DNA from 3 places in the Enterobacter sp. UPMP2052 genome. Region 2 is predicted to be linked to each of the others. Evidence: predicted binding sites of a transcription regulator. Region 2 holds the regulator's gene; each other region holds the start of a gene.

Region 1 (6,563 bases), on a different contig from region 2:
GCACAAATGCAGTTTGCCGATGGACGAGACGCGCAGGCGGTTGCAGCTGGCGCAGAAGTCTTTTTCATACGGCATGATAAGCCCTATTTCCCCTTCGTAATCGGGGTGACAAAAGACCTGCGCCGGGCCATCGCTGCGCTGGCGGATCTGGTGGATCCAGCCGCGTCGCAGCAGCGCGTCGCGCAGCACCATGCCGGAAATATGATGGCGGCGGAACAGTTCGCTGCCTTCGCCGGTTTCCATCAGCTCAATAAAACGCAGTTGAATGCGGCGCGGTTTGATCCACGCCAGGAAGGTGTCCAGCTGGTGATGGTTCACATCACGCATCAGAACCGTGTTGACTTTGACTTTATCGAAACCGGCTGCAAACGCCGCGTCAATGCCGTCCATAACCTGACGGAACTTGTCCTGTCCGGTGATGGCGTGAAACTGGCGCGCGTCGAGGCTGTCCACGCTGACGTTAATCGCCGTCAGGCCCGCATCGCGCCAGGCCGCCACGTCACGGGCCATACGGTAGCCGTTAGTGGTCACGGCAATTTGCCGGATGCGCTCATTTTCGCGCACGGCGGCAATGATGTCGGGAAAATCGCGACGCAGAGAAGGCTCGCCGCCGGTCAGACGGACTTTTTCAGTACCGAGTTCTGAGAACGCGCGCGTAACGCGACGCACTTCATCGACGGAGAGAAAACCGTTATTGGTGACGCTGCCCGGCTTGTAGCCGTCAGGCAGACAGTAGGTGCAACGGAAGTTGCACACATCGGTAATCGACAGACGTAAGTAGAAAAACTTACGCGCGAAAGCATCAGTAAGTTGTGAAGCCATGTACACCTTTCCAGATACGGGAGGCACAGTCATTTCTTTCTGTACCCTGGTGGCAATCCGCCACGGCCAGAGCGCCATATCTGTTCGACACAGGCGCTAAGGCTAGAGTGTATGTTTTCAAATTTGAAAACGTGGTTAAGGCGATAGTAGCGCGTAAATCACCACTTCGCCATTATCGCTTTTCGCTATATAATTCTCTACATAACGTCACGATCGTGCATTTTAACGACAGAATACCTAAAAACCGCAATTTCGCATTGATTTACGTCATTATGCATCGGGTCAGCAATCGTCTTTTCGGGGTAGTTGGGTTACTGTTACGCGGTCAGAACCTCATAAGGAAAATAAATGCGCAATCGCACTTTTGCCGATCTTGACCGGGTGGTCGCTCTGGGCGGAGGCCATGGCCTGGGCAGGGTCATGTCCTCATTATCCTCACTCGGCTCGCGGCTGACAGGGATAGTGACAACGACGGATAACGGAGGCTCGACGGGCCGGATCCGCCGTGCGGAAGGCGGGATTGCCTGGGGCGATATGCGCAACTGTCTGAATCAGTTAATCACCGAACCCAGCGTGGCGTCCGCCATGTTTGAGTACCGTTTTGGTGGAAATGGCGAGCTTTCGGGGCATAACCTCGGAAACCTGATGTTAAAGGCGCTGGACCACCTGAGCGTGCGCCCTCTCGAAGCGATCAATTTGATTCGTAATCTGCTGAAAGTGGATGCGTTTCTGATCCCCATGTCAGAGCAACCGGTCGATTTAATGGCGATCGATGCCGAAGGACATGAAGTGTATGGCGAAGTGAATATCGACCAGCTTCTGCTGCCGCCAAAAGAGCTCATGACCTACCCCAGCGTGCCAGCCACGCGGGAAGCCGTCGAGGCGATTGGCGAAGCGGATCTTATCCTGATTGGCCCCGGCAGTTTTTACACCAGCCTGATGCCGCTGTTACTGGTGAAGGAGCTGGCCCAGGCGCTGCGCAGAACGCCCGCACCGATGGTGTATATCGGTAACTTAGGCCGCGAACTCAGTCCGGCGGCTGCGAGCCTGTCGCTGGGGGACAAACTGGATCTGATGGAGCAGTACGTCGGCAAGAAAATCATCGACGGCGTGGTGGTGGGACCAAAAGTGGATATCTCCGGCATTGGCGATCGCGTGGTGGTGCAGGAGCCGCTGGAGGCGAGCGATATCAAATATCGCCACGACCGCCACCTGTTGCGTGACGCGCTGGAGAAGGCGATTCAGGCGTTAGGTTAGGTACGTTTTTGCGGCCTGATGCCCTCACCCACAGGGAGAGGGGGAAAAAAGTAGGCCCGGTAAGCGCAGCGCCACCGGGCAAAAACCACTTACGATGCCGCGATGAACAGATCCCTCAGCTGATGCAGCTGGTCGCGGATTTGCGCGGCCTCCTCGAACTCCAGATTCTGCGCGTGCTGCATCATCTGCCCTTCCAGCTCGTGGATCTTCTGCTGCAACGCTTTCGGCGTCAGCGCGACGGTATCCTCCTCCACCACTGGACGGGCTTTCCCGCGCCCTTTGGTTTTGGTCTTCGCAATGTTCTGACCCAGCGCCAGAATATCCACCACTTTCTTGTTCAGACCCTGAGGCGTGATGCCGTGCTCTTCGTTGTAGCGCTGCTGCTTCTCGCGGCGACGTTCCGTTTCGCCAATCGCTTTCGCCATTGACGGGGTGATCTTATCGCCGTACAGAATGGCCTTACCGTTGACGTTACGGGCGGCACGGCCAATGGTCTGAATGAGTGAACGTTCAGAACGCAGGAAGCCCTCTTTGTCGGCGTCAAGTATCGCAACCAGCGACACCTCCGGCATGTCCAGGCCTTCTCGCAGAAGGTTGATCCCCACCAGCACGTCAAACTCGCCAAGGCGCAGGTCGCGGATGATCTCCATACGCTCAACGGTATCGATGTCCGAGTGCAGATACCGCACCTTCTCGCCGTGCTCTTCCAGATATTCGGTCAGGTCTTCGGCCATACGTTTGGTCAGCGTGGTGACCAGTACGCGCTCGTTAATAGCGGAGCGGAGACGGATCTCCGAGAGCAGATCGTCCACCTGGGTGGCGACAGGACGCACTTCGATAATCGGGTCGAGCAGCCCGGTCGGACGCACCACCTGATCAACCACGTCCTCGCCGGATTTTTCCAGCTCGTAGTTGCCCGGCGTTGCCGACACGTAGATGGTTTGCGGCGCGAGGGCCTCAAACTCTTCAAACTTCATCGGGCGGTTATCCAGCGCCGACGGTAGGCGGAAGCCATACTCCACCAGCGTCTCTTTACGCGCGCGGTCGCCGCGATACATCCCGCCGATTTGCGGGATGGTGACGTGGGATTCGTCGATCACCAGCAGGCCATCCGCAGGAAGGTAGTCAAACAGCGTCGGCGGCGCTTCGCCCGGCCCGCGCCCGGAGAGGTAGCGCGAGTAGTTTTCGATGCCGGAGCAGTAGCCCAGCTCGTTCATCATCTCCAGGTCAAACTGGGTTCGCTGGCTTAAACGCTGCTCTTCGAGCAGCTTGTTGTTCGCCAGCAGCACCTTGCGCCGGTCTGCCAGTTCGGCCTTGATATCTTCCATCGCCTGCACGATACGCTCGCGCGGCGTGACGTAGTGCGTTTTAGGGTAGACGGTAAAGCGTTGGATCACTGATTCAATGTGCCCCGTCAGCGGGTCGAACAGCGACAGCCGCTCAACCTCTTCGTCGAACAGCTCCACGCGCAGGGCCATGTCGTCCGATTCCGCCGGGAAGATATCAATTACCTCGCCGCGCACGCGGAACGTGCCGCGCTGGAAAGCCTGGTCGTTGCGGGTGTACTGCAGCTCTGCCAGCCGGCGCAGGATCGCACGCTGGTCGATAATCATCCCCACCGTGAGGTGAAGCATCATCTTCAGGTACAGATCCGGGTCGCCCAGGCCGTAGATGGCCGAGACCGACGCGACCACCACCACATCACGCCGCTCAAGCAGCGCTTTGGTGGCCGACAGACGCATCTGTTCGATGTGTTCGTTCACCGAGGCATCTTTTTCGATAAAGGTGTCAGAGCTGGGAACGTAGGCTTCCGGCTGGTAGTAATCGTAGTAAGAGACGAAATACTCCACCGCGTTTTCCGGGAAGAACTCTTTCATCTCGCCGTAAAGCTGTGCCGCGAGGGTTTTGTTGGGTGCCAGCACCATGGTTGGGCGCTGCAGGTCGGCAATCACGTTGGCGACGGTAAAGGTTTTACCCGAGCCGGTCACCCCCAGCAGCGTCTGGTGTGCAAGCCCATCTTCCAGCCCCTCTTCCAGGCGGCGAATCGCCTCAGGCTGATCCCCCGATGGACGGAAAGCGGAATTCAATTTGAACGGTTTACTCATGGCAACGACCTGATGACGGATTTAGCGGCAGACGTGTAATTTTACTCCTTGTTGCCAGGATTGCCAGTAAAAAACACTGGATGAAAAACCAGTAGCATGTCAGGATATTTAGCATAGCAGCCGGATGATGAGCGTAAACCCGGTCGAAATATCGACAGGGACGAGATAAAACACCAGCGTTCGCGGTTATCCCCAAAAATTTTCCTTTTTTAACATTTGTCAAGCTACGTAATGAAAGTTTTATGGCAGTGGATGACAGTTTAGTGACGGCAATTGCTTTTATCTAACAAGTTGATTAACAGAGGATATTTCCGAAAGCCGCGTTTCGCATCAATTCAGGCTTAAGCCGCGTATTCTCTCGCTTATCGCGTGTTTTCTAACTCTCATACACAAGGTTATCCACAGGAATAGTGGATAACTGCGTGCAGCCCATACAGACTGCCGCTCGGCAACGTCCCGGTTTTTCCCACGAAGCGGCAGCAAAAAAATTTTATCACCCTTTTTTGACGCGCAAGCGCGAGGTTTATCCTTATGGACTGGCGAGATCTTAATCACATTTCTGCAATGCGCTGAGGTCAAGGTATTTCCCGGTTTCAGCATTTTCTGCGTTGCCGCTGAGCCACGGGATCTCCCCCAGAAACGGCGCGGGCAGCATTCGCTTAAGCGTCGCCAGATACTCCGGATGACGTTTGCCCGGTGCGACCACATCGTTCGCGATCCAGCCAGCCAGACGCAGGCCTGACTGCTGCACGGCCTGCGCGGTCAACACCGCGTGGTTGATACAGCCAAGCTTAACGCCGACCACCAGAATTACCGGCAGCCTCTCTGCCTCAACCCAGTCGGCAAAGGTATGCTGCTCTGAGAGTGGCGTAAACCAGCCGCCCGCCCCTTCCACCAGCACCCAGTCCGCCTGTTCTTCCAGGGTACGCAGCCCGGCCGAAAGTACGTCAAACGCAATCGGACGCCCCTCGTCCGCGCTGATGATGTGCGGTGAGGTTGGCTCCGCGAAGGTATAGGGATTCACCGCCGCATAGGCCAGGTCGATACTGCTGTTACGCTGGAGTGCCAGCGCGTCGGTGTTACGCAGGCCTTCCGGCGTCATCTCGCTGCCAGAGGCCACGGGCTTAAACCCCGCGGTCTTTTTCCCCAGCCGACGGGCAGCCTGCAGCAGTGCCGCGCTGGCAACCGTTTTGCCCACTTCCGTATCCGTACCGGTCACAAAATAGCGTTCAGTCACGTTCGATAATCCCATGAAAAAGTTGATAAGAGAGCGGAAACGCGCCCCGCTGCTGCGGCCACGCCAGCCCCAGACGCTGCAACTGACCGCGCGTGAGCGGTTTTTGCTCGCGCCCGGCGTGCAGGTGCGTTGCGCCAATGCCCTTGAGTGAGCGCATGGCGCTGAGGGCATCGCGGAAGTCCAGCGTGACCGTTTGTACCCTGCTTCGGTAACGCCAGCCTGCCAGCGCCCTCAGCACCTCGTCGTGCGACAGGAAGCGGTTCGCGTGCGGACGATCGTCCACGGCTTTCCAGGCCTGATTAAGCTCCGGCAGAGAACTGTCGAGCAGGGTGGTAAACGCCACCTTGCCGCCTGGTTTCGCCACGCGATAAAGCTCCCCCAGCGCGTGCGGCAGGCTGCTACACCACTGCACCGCCAGATGGCTCCAGACCAGGTCGAATTGCCCGTCAGGCAGCGCGATGGCTTCAATATCGGCAACCAGATAGCGGTCAGCCGACTGCTGCTGGCGCGCCTCGTTGAGCATCTGCTCCGAAAGATCGAGCGCTGTCACCGTGCTTCCCGCCTGCCGCCAGTAGCGGCTGTTCGCGCCCGGCCCGCATCCCGCATCCAGGACCTGCGCAAATTGACCGCCTCCCAGCGCGGCCAGCAGCCCTTGTGCGCTCTGGCGCTGCAGTTCATCGTGCTGCGAGTAGCTTTGCGCCGCCCGGCCAAACGCGGCGGCGATGGCCTGCTTATTGACTGGCGTCATCGAGCGCCTCCAGCAGTGCGTCGATATCCTGCGACTCGTGGGCCGCCGTGAGGGTTAAGCGCAACCGCGCGGTGCCCGGCGGAACGGTGGGAGGCCGAATGGCGGTGACCCACATTCCGCGATCGCGCAGCGTCTGCGCCAGGCTCAGAGCCCGGCTGTTTTCCCCCACGATCACCGGCTGAATGGCGCTTTGAGACTCGGCTATCCTGTAGGGAAGCGAGCCTAAACCCCGGCGAAAACGCGCAATATGTTCAGCCAGACGCTGCCTGCGCTCCGCCCCTTCCGCGCACCGGATCACCGACAGCGATGCCGATAACGCTACAGCCTGTGCCGGAGGCATGCTGGTGCTGTAGATCAGGTGCCGGGCAAACTGTAAGAGATAATCCGCCACCGG
Region 2 (6,563 bases):
AGCGAGGCAATCACCAGGAAGACGTTTTCCGGCATGATGTAGTTCAGGTAAACCGAGAACAGCAGCGCAACGGTCATGACCACCACCGTCACCCACGGCGTACCGCGGCGCGACGTTTTGGCAAACACCTTCGGCGCGCTGCCCTGCTCCGCCATGCCGTGCAGCATACGGCCTACGCCAAACACGTCACTGTTGATCGCGGAAAGCGACGCGGTGAGCACCACGAAGTTCAGAATGCTGGCCGCAAAGGCAATGCCCATGTGCTGGAAGGTCAACACGAACGGACTGCCGTTGGTGCCCACCTGGTTCCACGGATAAATGGACATGATCACGAACAGCGTCCCCACGTAGAACACCAGAATACGCATCGGCACGGAGTTGATGGCGCGCGGAATGGATTTCTCCGGGTCTTTCGCTTCGCCCGCGGTAATACCGATAATCTCGATCCCACCGTAGGCAAACATCACCATCTGCAGCGACATCACCATTCCAAGCCAGCCGTTGCTGAAGAAGCCACCGTTGGTCCACAGGTTATGGATCCCGGTCGGCTGCCCGCCGTTACCAATACCCCAGATGATAATGCCGAAACCGGCGAGGATCATGATGATGATGGTCGCGACTTTGAAGAAGGAGAACCAGAACTCCAGTTCGCCAAACACCTTCACGCTCATCAGATTCACGGCGCAGATGATCAGCACGACGCTCAGCACCCATATCCAGTGCGGGACGGCGGGGAACCAGACGCCCATATAGATCCCAAACGCCGTGACGTCGGCAATTGCCACTATCAGGATTTCAAAGCAGTAGGTCCACCCGGTAATGAAGCCCGCCAGTGGGCCGAGGTTTTCCTGAGCATAACGCGAGAAGGAGCTGGCGGACGGATTATGAACCGACATCTCCCCGAGCGCGCGCATAATGATGTAGGCCGCCACGCCGCCGATGATATAGGCCAGCAGCACGCTGGGACCGGCCATTTTGATGGCATCTGCCGAGCCATAAAAAAGACCGGTACCGATAGCAGAGCCCAGCGCCATAAAGCGGATGTGGCGAGTGCTCAGTCCACGTTTAAGTTTGTTAGTGCTTTCCATTTAAGTCTTGCCATTCAACACGAAAAAACAAAAAACCACGGGGCCTTAAGCCCCGTGGTTAAACACTTTGTTGCCGTTGATTAATGGGCGTTCGATGTTACCTGACGCCCTGCTGCACGGTCCCAGACAATAGCCAGAACCAGCGCGACAACGGTAGGCAGCAGCCAGGCCAGACCTTGCTCGGACAGCGGCAGACGCTGTGTCCAGCCAGGCAGCACTTCACTGAATGCCGATGCTTTAATCCCGTCAAGGATACCAAAAATCAGGCTGATAAACATGGCCGGCGCAATAATTCGCGAGGAGTTGTTCCACCATGGACGGGTAAAGCTCAGCACCACCAGCACGATGCACGGCGGATAGATGGCCGTCAGCACCGGAATAGAGATTTGAATCAGGTGGCTCAGCCCCAGGTTGGATACCGCCATGGAGAAGATGCCAAGGATAAAGACCAGCGTGCGGTAAGAGAGCGGCAGATACTGAGCAAAGAACTCCGCACAGGCGCAGGTCAGGCCAACCGCGGTCACCAGACACGCCAGGAAGATCAGTACCGCCAGCAGCATGCTGCCCGCACCACCAAAGGTGTGCTGAACGTAAGCATGCAGGATCGCCGCACCGTTGGCATTCTGATCAACCAGCGTTGCGCTATCGGACCCCAGGCGGAACAGCGCCAGATACAGCAGCGTCAGACCCACACCGGCCATCAGGCCAGCCCAGATGGTGTAGCGGGTCAACAGGCGCGCTTCGGTCACGCCGCGAGAACGCGCGGCATTCACGATAACAATACCGAAGACCATCGCACCCAGCGTATCCATCGTCAGATAGCCGTTTACAAAGCCGTTAGAGAAGGCTGCGTTCTGGTAGGCATCCATCGCGTGGCTGATAGGCCCCGCCGGCCAGATGATGGCGGCAACGGCCAGCACGATCAGCGCAATGATTTTCAGCGGAGCCAGGAAGTTACCCACGGTATCCAGCAGTTTGCCCGGATAGAGGGAAACCAGAATCACGATGGCAAAATAAACCAGGCTGTAGATAAACAGCGGCATCGCGCCGTCACCGGTCAGCGGAGCAATCCCCACTTCGAAGGAGACGGTCGCGGTACGCGGGGTCGCAAACAGCGGGCCAACGGCCAGATAGCAGACGGTCGCCAGCAGGACGCCCGCCACTTTGCCAATTGGCGTGCTGAGGCTATCGACGCCGCCACCCACTTTCGCCAGCGCGACCACGGTAAGCACCGGCAGCCCCACGGCAGTAATCAGGAAGCCAAACGCGGCGGTCCAGACGTGTTCACCCGCCTGTAAACCAACCATAGGAGGGAAAATGATGTTGCCTGCGCCAACGAACAGCGCAAATGTCATAAAGCCCAGCGCGATGATGTCACGCGATTTTAAGTGATGGGTCATAGAACCTTACTGCCTGTGGATGTGGTGTTGAAAACGTTGAGATTTTCGCCATCCCTCGCGGGACGATACAGCGGAAAATTTGCTCAATTTCAGCGGGATATGCTCCCGTCCTGGCGTGGCGAAGAATAGTTTTTCGATTTACCACGCAAATACAGTCGGTCTGACAGTATATGGGGGGCAATTTAAACGCTTATAACGTTTAAAGGCAAGGAGGGATCGTAAAACCAGAACAATATACCAGCATAGAAATTCAAGGCAGCACGATACGCCATATTCAGGAAAAACCCATGGCTAATCATGCGAACAAAAAAACAACAGCCGTATAATATTCACCCGCGTTTCGCTTGACTGCAAAGCAAACGGGCCAGCATACGCTGACCCGTGGAAAGGTAAAATGACACGCCCGCCGTCAGGCGATCTTTTTGGCAATCAATCGTTCCGGCATGACGAAACTGAAACGGGTTCCTTTGCCCGGCGTACTCTGAATATCAAGACGGCTTTCGTGGTGATTCACCGCATGTTTCACAATCGCCAGTCCAAGACCGCTGCCCCCGGTCTGGCGTGAGCGCGCTTTATCCACACGGTAAAAACGCTCGGTCAGGCGCGGAAGGTGCTCCGGCGCAATGCCCGGACCGTTATCCTCGACGCTGAACTCAGCCCCCGCCGGGGTAGGCTGCCAGCGCACTACGATATGCGTTCCCTCCGGCGTGTGGTTCACCGCGTTATAGACCAGGTTGGAGATGGCGCTGCGCAGTTCATCCTCGCTGCCGAGCACTTTGAGGCTGTTATCCACCTCAAAGTTGAAGGTGTGTTTCTTATGGCTTAACGTCTGTGCTTCACGCTCCACCACGCGCAGCATCATCGGCACGTCAATGGTGTCAGTGAGCGCCAGCGACGGAGCCGCTTCGATTTTCGAGAGCGTCAGTAGCTGCTTCACCAGCCCTTCCATCCGGTGCGTCTGCTCGCGCATGGTGTGCAGGGCTTTCTCGCGCGGTGCTCCTTCCAGCGTTTGCTCCTGCATCATCTCCAGATAGCCCTGCAGCACCGTCAGCGGCGTGCGCAGTTCGTGGCTAACGTTGGCGAAGAAGTTGCGGCGCGCCCCTTCCAGCTGGTGCATCTGGGTCACGTCGCGCGCCACCATCAGCCACTGCCGATCGCTGTAGGGCATCACGCGGATCTCAAGATGACGGCCATTGTTGAGCTTCAGATCGTGCGGGCGGGTAAAGTCACGCTTTTTGAGGTACAGCGTGAACTCGGGATAACGCAGAAGGTTAAGGATATTCTGGCCATTGTCATCCGGCCAGCGCAGGCCGAGCAGCTGTTGCGCCAGGCCGTTACACCAGAAGATGGTCCCCTCTTCGGTGGTTAAAATAACCGCATCCGGAAGCGATTCTGCGCCGCTGCGAAAGCGTTTTATCAGGCTGCCCAGCTCGCGGCGGCGCTTTTTATTACGCATCTGCATCTGGTGCAGGCCGTACAGCAGCGGCTCCCAGCTTCCGCTTCCCGGCGGAGGGGTCATACTTCTGTCCACCCACAGCCACCAGGAGAGGCGCAGCAGATTCCAGAAATGCCAGATCAGCAGTCCGGTCACCGCGGCCAGTAAAAACCACGGCAGATAGCCAAAAATAGCCCCCAGAATGAAGGCCGGAATACAGCATAAGATCAGTTCAAAGACGAGCCTTTTCCATGACAGACGTTCCAGCACGCGTCACACTCCTGTCATTGTTCAGAAACGGGTCGAAAAACGATAACCCGTGCCGCGGACCGTCTGCACCATGCGATCGTGGCCGCTCAGTTCCAGCGCTTTACGCAGGCGGCGAATATGGACGTCAACCGTTCGGTCTTCGACATAGACGTTAGTTCCCCAGACGTTATTCAGCAACTGTTCGCGGCTGTAGACGCGCTCCGGATGGGTCATAAAGAAGTGCAGGAGCTTAAATTCGGTCGGCCCCATGTCGAGAGGATTTTCGCCGGTCATGACGCGGTGCGAGGTCGGGTCAAGGCTCAGGCCCTGCATCTCAATCACCTCTTCCACCGCCATCGGCGAAATACGGCGCATCACGGCTTTGATGCGGGCAACCAGCTCCTTCGGGGAGAACGGCTTGGTAATGTAATCATCCGCGCCGGTTTCCAGACCGCGAACGCGATCCTCTTCTTCACCGCGCGCCGTCAGCATAACCACCGGAATATCGCGGGTCATCGCTTCACGTTTAATGTGTTTGATAAACTGCAGGCCGGAGCCGCCGGGCAGCATCCAGTCCAGCAGGATCAAGTCGGGCCAGGGTTCATTCAGCTGATTCACCGCGCTGTCATAATCTTCCGCTTCAATCGGCTGGAAACCGTTTTGTTCGAGCACGAAGCACACCATTTCACGAATCGGAGCTTCATCTTCTACGACCAGAATACGTCTCGCCATACTTTGCCCTGTTTTGTCTTATTTAAGTTACATGTTGTAATTCGGCGCCATTATGCGTCAGATTTATGACAGATTTATGAAAAACATTACCATCATCAATGGCAAACTGTTGTTTTATTACAGCGGTTATTTTCCGTTCCCTGAAAGTTTATAATCCCCCCATCTTTTTTCGCCACGGATCTGATATGCGCATACTTCACACCTCGGACTGGCATCTGGGTCAAAATTTTTACAGCAAAAGCCGCGCCGCTGAACATGAAGCGTTTCTGAACTGGCTGCTGGAGACGGCCCGGTTGCAGGAGGTCGACGCAATTATCGTGGCAGGCGATATTTTTGATACCGGACAGCCGCCGAGCTATGCGCGCGAGTTGTATAACCGCTTTGTGGTCAACCTGCAGCAAACCGGCTGTCATCTGGTGATTGTCGCGGGCAACCATGACTCCGTCGCCACGTTGAATGAATCCCGCGATATTTTGGCGTTCCTCAACACGACCGTGGTGGCGAGTGCCGGGCACGCGCCGCAGATCCTGAACAAACGCGACGGCACGCCGGGGGCAGTGCTGTGCCCAATCCCGTTTTTACGCCCGCGGGATATCGTTCAAAGCCAGGCCGGCCTTTCCGGCAGCGAAAAGCAGAAGCATTTATTGCAGGCCATCACCGACTATTATCACCAGCAACACGCACAGGCCTGCACCCTGCGCGGTGAACAACCTCTTCCCGTTATTGCCACCGGCCATTTGACCACCGTCGGAGCCAGTAAAAGTGACGCGGTTCGCGAGATCTATATCGGCACCCTGGACGCTTTCCCGGCGCAAAACTTCCCGCCTGCCGACTACATCGCCCTTGGGCACATTCACCGCGCGCAGGTGATTGGCGGCTGCGAACACATCCGCTACTGTGGCTCGCCCATTCCGCTCAGTTTTGACGAAACGGGCAAGGCGAAATGCGTGCATCTGGTGAGCTTCACCCACGGCAAACTCAGCGCCGTTGAGCCGCTGGAAGTCCCTGTCACCCAGCCGCTGGCGGTCCTGAAGGGCGATCTGGCCGCCATTACCGCCCAGCTTGAGCAGTGGCGCGGCGCAGCGCTTAACCCGCCCGTCTGGCTGGATATCGAAATCACCACCGACGACTACCTGCACGATATGCAGCGTAAAATTCAGGCGCTGACGGAAGATCTTCCCGTCGAAGTGTTGCTGGTACGCCGCAGCCGCGAGCAGCGCGAGAAACTTCTCTCAGGTGCCCGGCGCGAAACGCTTAGCGAACTCCGAGTGGAAGAGGTCTTCGAGCGGCGGCTTGCGCATGAAGAGCTGGACGATGACAAACGCACAAGGCTCAACGAGCTGTTTGTTCAGACTCTGCACACCCTGCATGACGAGGAAGAAAGCGCATGAAAATTCTCAGCCTGCGTCTGAAAAACCTCAACTCGCTCAAGGGCGAGTGGAAAATCGATTTTACCGCTGAGCCTTTCGCCAGCAACGGGCTGTTTGCCATTACCGGTGCTACCGGTGCAGGCAAAACTACCCTTCTCGACGCTATTTGTCTGGCGCTGTACCACGAAACGCCGCGCCTGCAAAAAGTGTCTCAGGCGCAAAACGACCTGATGACGCGCGACACCGCCGAGTGCCTGGCAGAGGTGGAATTCGAGGTCAAAGGCATCGC
Region 3 (6,563 bases), on a different contig from region 2:
AACGCTAACGCAGGCGGAAACGCTGGCCTGAACTGGGATGCTTCGTATGGTTCCATGAAGGCAAACTATGCCTGGAGCGATGAAAGCCAAAGCGTGAACTACGGCGTCAGCGGCGGCGTGCTGGTCCACTCTGAGGGGATCACCTTCTCCCAGGAGATGGGCGAAACCGTGGCGCTGATAAAAGCGCCGGGAGCGGCCGGGCTGTCTGTTGATAACGAAAATGGAGTAGCGACCGACTGGCGCGGTTATACCGTTAAAACGCAGCTATCGCCTTACGACGAAAACCGTATCGCGCTTGGCAATAATGACTTCACGTCCGGCAATATCGAGCTTGAGAAAAGCGTACAGCAGCTTGTGCCCACGCGCGGCGCGGTGGTTAAGGCTGAGTTTGTCACGCACATCGGCTACCGGGTTTTGTTTAACGTTGCGCTGGCCAGTGGCAAACCAGCCCCCTTCGGTGCGATGGGCACCGCAACGCTACCTACCGGCAGCGTGACGGGCATCGTGGGCGATGGGGGTGAACTCTACCTTGCAGGGATGCCGGAAACCGGTCAGTTCACCCTCACCCTGAGCGACGGCAAGATCTGCCGGGCCGATTACGTCATCCACCAGCAACCCGATTTTGGGCTTGTCCAGCTTCCCGTCATTTGTCGATAAAGGATAAAAATGAAATCACGCTTCTGGCTTTTAGCCCTTTTTTTTGCCGCTTTTTTTGCGCGGTCCGCGCCGACGGGGTACTGCGTGCCGGATAACGGCGTTTACCACAATAACTTCCAGTTTAATAAACAGCTCAGTTGGACTTCAAGTTCTGTCGGAATGTTCGAAGACATCATGATCGATAACGGGACACTGTCATTTAAAGGCACGTGCTACTGTCTGACGGGAAAAAACGAGACCTATAAATATGCCTATATCACCAGTATCGTTAATCCTTCCTTAAAGCCTACTGCCGTTAGACGAAACGTGCATTTTTACGATCTCAACGCCCAGCTTGATATTGGCCTGATTGTTTACGTTCTTGGAAAAGGCTACGTGTCAGTGCCCTTCGATCATATGCCTAATGACACGGGGGGGCACTACGGATGCCATGACGGCATCAGTTCAGCCACCACCTTTTACAGCGGCGGCTCGGGTATTATCTATTTATACGTCAAAAGGCATTTTACGGGCGTCGTCAATATACCGAGAACGGTTATGGCTAATATCTATGCCACCATCGATCCTGTTACTGTTTCGCATGAAGTGATTTCTGACGTGATCGTTGAAGGGTCATTAACGGTTCCGCAAACCTGTGAAATAGACGAAGGCCAGACGATTATGTTTGATTTCAAAAAAATCCTCGCTTCCGAGTTTCCCTCTGTAAAAGGCGAGGCGTTGAAGCGGCATAAGATCACGCGGAAAGTGAATATTAAATGCTCAAATATGTTTACTCTCGACCTACTCGGGGCCACGATACAGGCCTCTGGCTCAAGCCCGGATGGCACCATGGTTGCGACAAATAATCCGGATGTCGGCATTAAAATTTACGATAAGCGGGACAAAGAAGTGAATGTTAACGGCGGGGAACTTGCGGCTGAAACGACGCAATCCCCCGAGACACTGGGTGATATGCAGGGCACGCTCACTTTTTCAGGTGCGCCAGCCAGCGCCACCGGGGCCAAACCTCAGCCGGGGCCGTTCTCCGCAACGGCGACGCTCACGATAGAAATCATCAACTGATGTCTCAACGGCTGTTTATGACAGCCGTTGTCATATTTGTCCTCTCAGCGTTACCGTCTCTCAAAAAAATATGACAAAAAAATGACCGCGCCATGAATTAATACTGTTATTTTTCATCGTGTTAAACATGCGTTTTCCATTGTCATAAAACTGTCATATTTCGTACATTTATCTGTCACCTGTTTGTCCTATTTTGCTCATCGTAGCCACTTAAACAATGATTTACGAAATCCTTGCAGGAGACATTATGAAAGTTATGCGTACCACTGTCGCAACTGTTGTCGCCGCGACCTTATCTCTGAGCGCTTTCTCTGCCTTTGCAGCAGCAAGCCTGACAGGCGCGGGTGCAACCTTCCCTGCGCCGGTGTATGCCAAATGGGCGGATACCTACCAGAAAGAAACCGGCAACAAGGTTAACTATCAGGGTATCGGCTCCTCCGGTGGCGTAAAACAAATTACCGCAAACACCGTCGATTTCGGCGCGTCCGATGCTCCGCTGTCTGATGACAAGCTGGCGCAGGAAGGCCTGTTCCAGTTCCCGACCGTGATTGGCGGCGTGGTGCTGGCGGTGAATATCCCGGGCCTGAAGTCTGGCGAGCTGGTGCTGGACGGTAAAACCCTGGGTGATATCTACCTCGGCAAAATCAAAAAATGGGATGACGAAGCCATCACCAAACTGAACCCGGGCGTAAAACTGCCTTCGCAGAACATCGCCGTGGTGCGTCGTGCTGACGGTTCCGGTACCTCCTTCGTCTTCACCAGCTACCTGGCGAAAGTGAACGAAGAGTGGAAATCGAAAGTCGGTTCTGGTTCTACCGTTAACTGGCCAACCGGTCTGGGCGGCAAAGGTAACGACGGTATCGCCGCGTTCGTCCAGCGTCTGCCGGGCTCCATCGGTTACGTAGAGTACGCTTACGCGAAGCAGAATAACCTGGCCTATACCAAACTGATGTCTGCGGACGGCAAACCGGTTAGCCCGACCGAAGAGAACTTCGCTAACGCCGCGAAAGGCGCTGACTGGAGCAAATCCTTCGCTCAGGATCTGACGAACCAGAAAGGCGATGACGCCTGGCCAATCACCTCTACCACCTTCATTCTGGTCCACAAAGATCAGAAGAAACCTGAGCAGGGTGCTGAAGTGCTGAAGTTCTTCGACTGGGCATACAAAAACGGCGGCAAACAGGCGAACGATCTGGATTACGCCAGCCTGCCGGACAGCGTGGTTGAGCAGATTCGTGCTGCATGGAAAACCAACGTGAAAGACAGCAGCGGTAAAGCGCTGTACTAACAGGATATTTTTGACGAAGATGGCGGGTGGCGCTAACGCTATCCCGTCCTACGGCTCCACCTGTAGGCCCGGTAAGCGTTAGCGCCACCGGGCATATTCGTAAGACGTTTCAAACAGAAGAGTAATTTATGGCTGCAACCAAGCCTGTATTTAACCCTCCGGGTAAAAAAGGTGACATGATTTTCAGCGCGCTGGTCAGACTGGCTGCGCTGATTGTGCTATTGCTGCTGGGCGGCATTATCGTGTCTCTGATTTTCTCCTCATGGCCGAGCATCCAGAAATTCGGTTTCTCCTTCCTGTGGACCAAAGAGTGGGATGCGCCAAACGACATCTACGGTGCGCTGGTGCCGATTTACGGCACGCTGGTGACCTCGTTTATCGCCCTGCTGATTGCGGTTCCGGTGAGCTTTGGTATCGCCCTGTTCCTGACGGAGCTGGCGCCAGGCTGGCTGCGTCGTCCGCTGGGTATCGCCATTGAACTGCTGGCCGCGATCCCCAGTATCGTGTACGGCATGTGGGGCCTGTTTATCTTTGCGCCGCTGTTCGCGACCTACTTCCAGGAGCCGGTCGGCAACGTTCTCTCCACCATCCCGTTTGTTGGTGCCCTGTTCGCTGGCCCGGCGTTTGGTATCGGTATTCTGGCGGCAGGCGTGATCCTCGCCATCATGATTATTCCGTACATTGCGGCGGTAATGCGCGATGTCTTCGAGCAAACCCCGGTGATGATGAAAGAGTCGGCCTACGGCATCGGCTGCACCACCTGGGAAGTCATCTGGCGCATCGTTCTTCCGTTCACCAAAAATGGTGTCATCGGCGGCATTATGCTGGGCCTGGGCCGCGCGCTGGGTGAAACCATGGCGGTCACCTTTATTATCGGTAACACCTACCAGCTCGACAGCGTATCGCTGTTCATGCCGGGTAACAGCATTACCTCTGCGCTGGCAAACGAATTCGCCGAAGCCGAATCCGGGCTGCACGTGGCGGCGCTGATGGAGCTGGGGCTGATCCTGTTTGTTATCACCTTCATCGTTCTGGCGATTTCCAAGCTGATGATTATGCGTCTCGCTAAAAATGAGGGGGCACGCTAATGGCAACGCTCGAAATGCAAAGCAGCCCAGCGCTGGCAGAATCCCGCCGCAAAATGCAGGCGAAGCGCCGCTTCAAAAACCGTATTGCGCTGACGCTCTCCATGGCGACGATGGCGTTCGGCCTGTTCTGGCTGATCTGGATCCTGATGTCGACCATTACCCGCGGCATCGACGGCATGTCTCTGGCGTTGTTCACCGAAATGACGCCGCCGCCCAATACGGCGGGCGGTGGTCTGGCAAACGCCCTGGCGGGCAGCGGCCTGCTGACCCTCTGGGCGACGGTCTTTGGTACGCCGCTGGGCATCATGGCGGGGATTTATCTGGCGGAGTATGGCCGCAAATCCTGGCTGGCTGAAGTCATTCGCTTCATCAATGACATCCTGCTGTCTGCGCCGTCTATCGTCGTTGGTCTGTTCGTTTACACCGTTGTGGTGGCGCAGATGGAACACTTCTCCGGCTGGGCAGGCGTGATTGCGCTGGCGCTGCTGCAGGTGCCTATCGTCATCCGCACTACCGAGAACATGCTGAAACTGGTGCCGGATAGCCTGCGCGAAGCGGCTTACGCACTGGGGACGCCGAAATGGAAGATGATCTCCGCGATTACGCTCAAAGCGTCTATCTCCGGGATCATGACCGGTATCCTGCTGGCGGTGGCACGTATCGCCGGGGAAACGGCTCCGCTGCTGTTTACGTCGCTCTCGAACCAGTTCTGGAGCACGGACATGATGCAGCCGATCGCCAACCTGCCGGTGACGATCTTTAAATTTGCGATGAGCCCATTCGCGGAATGGCAGCAGCTGGCGTGGGCCGGGGTGCTGATCATCACCCTTTGCGTACTGTTGCTGAACATTCTGGCGCGCGTCATTTTCGCGAAGAAGAAACACGGTTAAATTTTTACGGCGCGGCACATCGCGGCGCCGAATGAGGAAATGAGTCAATGAGTATGGTTGATACTGCCCCGGGTAAGATTCAGGTTCGTGATTTGAACTTCTACTACGGCAAATTCCATGCCCTGAAGAACATCAACCTGGATATCGCGAAGAACCAGGTCACGGCATTCATCGGTCCGTCCGGCTGCGGTAAATCTACCCTGCTGCGTACCTTTAACAAGATGTATTCGCTCTATCCGGAGCAGCGCGCTGAAGGTGAAATCATCCTGGACGGGGAAAACATTTTGACCCACGCCCAGGATATCGCCCTGCTGCGCGCGAAAGTGGGCATGGTGTTCCAGAAACCGACGCCGTTCCCGATGTCGATTTATGACAACATCGCGTTTGGCGTGCGCCTGTTTGAAAAGCTCTCCCGTGCCGATATGGACGAGCGCGTGCAGTGGGCCTTGACCAAGGCCGCATTGTGGAACGAAACCAAAGATAAGTTACACCAGAGCGGTTACTCTCTCTCCGGCGGTCAGCAGCAGCGTCTGTGCATTGCGCGGGGCATCGCCATCCGCCCGGAAGTGCTGCTGCTTGATGAGCCGTGTTCCGCGCTGGACCCTATCTCCACGGGCCGCATTGAAGAGCTGATCACCGAGCTGAAGCAGGATTACACCGTGGTTATCGTGACCCACAACATGCAGCAGGCTGCGCGTTGCTCCGATCACACGGCGTTTATGTACCTGGGCGAGCTGATTGAGTTTAGCGATACGGATGCGCTGTTCACCCGCCCCGCGAAGAAACAAACTGAAGATTATATTACTGGCCGCTACGGTTGATTTGGAGTGAACCATGGACAACCTCAATCTTAATAAACACATTTCCGGCCAGTTCAACGCAGAGCTGGAAAGCATCCGCACTCAGGTGATGACCATGGGTGGCATGGTGGAGCAGCAGCTTTCTGATGCGATCACTGCCATGCACAACCAGGACAGCGAGCTGGCGAAGCGCGTTATCGCCGGCGATCAGAACGTCAACATGATGGAAGTGGCCATCGACGAGGCCTGCGTGCGCATTATTGCCAAGCGCCAGCCAACGGCGAGCGACCTGCGTCTGGTGATGGCGATCATCAAAACCATCGCCGAGCTGGAACGTATTGGCGACGTGGCCGATAAAATCTGCCGTACCGCGCTGGAGAAATTCTCCCAGCAGCACCAGCCGCTGCTGGTCAGCCTGGAGTCGCTGGGCCGCCACACCGTGCAGATGCTGCACGACGTGCTGGATGCCTTTGCGCGTATGGATCTGGACGAAGCAGTGCGTATCTACCGTGAAGACAAGAAAGTCGACCAGGAGTACGAAGGCATCGTGCGCCAGCTGATGACCTACATGATGGAAGATTCGCGGACGATCCCAAGCGTACTGACCGCCCTGTTCTGCGCACGCTCCATCGAGCGTATCGGCGACCGCTGCCAGAACATCTGTGAATACATCTTCTACTTCGTGAAAGGTCAGGATTTCCGTCACGTGGGCGGCGACGAGCTGGACAAGCTGCTGGCGGGGAAAGATCCGAAAGAGTGATCGGCACTAAAATGCCCG

What was found. The regulator PhoB, encoded in region 2, activates phosphate uptake and scavenging genes when phosphate is short. The targets are predictions, from matches to a motif close to CTGTCATAAAACTGNCNNAT.
Region 1: uvrB (excinuclease ABC subunit UvrB) is a predicted target of PhoB. The motif match lies at 4,414-4,433, and genes of this name have one in related genera.
Region 3: pstS (phosphate ABC transporter substrate-binding protein PstS) is a predicted target of PhoB. The motif match lies at 1,859-1,878, and genes of this name have one in related genera.

The regions. Positions count from the first base shown of each region.
Region 1 covers NZ_JBSKJR010000001.1:1,947,453-1,954,015, forward strand. The annotation lists gene moaA (GTP 3',8-cyclase MoaA) at 1-822, opposite strand, end outside; molybdenum cofactor riboswitch at 810-944, opposite strand; gene yvcK (uridine diphosphate-N-acetylglucosamine-binding protein YvcK) at 1,171-2,079, shown strand; gene uvrB (excinuclease ABC subunit UvrB) at 2,169-4,184, opposite strand; gene bioD (dethiobiotin synthase) at 4,732-5,421, opposite strand; gene bioC (malonyl-ACP O-methyltransferase BioC) at 5,414-6,169, opposite strand; gene bioF (8-amino-7-oxononanoate synthase) at 6,153-6,563, opposite strand, start outside.
Region 2 covers NZ_JBSKJR010000002.1:74,694-81,256, reverse strand. The annotation lists gene proY (proline-specific permease ProY) at 1-1,088, opposite strand, end outside; gene brnQ (branched-chain amino acid transporter carrier protein BrnQ) at 1,169-2,488, opposite strand; gene phoR (phosphate regulon sensor histidine kinase PhoR) at 2,898-4,193, opposite strand; gene phoB (phosphate response regulator transcription factor PhoB) at 4,215-4,904, opposite strand; gene sbcD (exonuclease subunit SbcD) at 5,090-6,295, shown strand; gene sbcC (exonuclease subunit SbcC) at 6,292-6,563, shown strand, end outside.
Region 3 covers NZ_JBSKJR010000020.1:3,477-10,039, reverse strand. The annotation lists gene ACWKX3_RS23520 (fimbria/pilus outer membrane usher protein) at 1-657, shown strand, start outside; gene ACWKX3_RS23515 (fimbrial protein) at 667-1,719, shown strand; gene pstS (phosphate ABC transporter substrate-binding protein PstS) at 1,967-3,007, shown strand; gene pstC (phosphate ABC transporter permease PstC) at 3,136-4,095, shown strand; gene pstA (phosphate ABC transporter permease PstA) at 4,095-4,985, shown strand; gene pstB (phosphate ABC transporter ATP-binding protein PstB) at 5,033-5,806, shown strand; gene phoU (phosphate signaling complex protein PhoU) at 5,820-6,545, shown strand.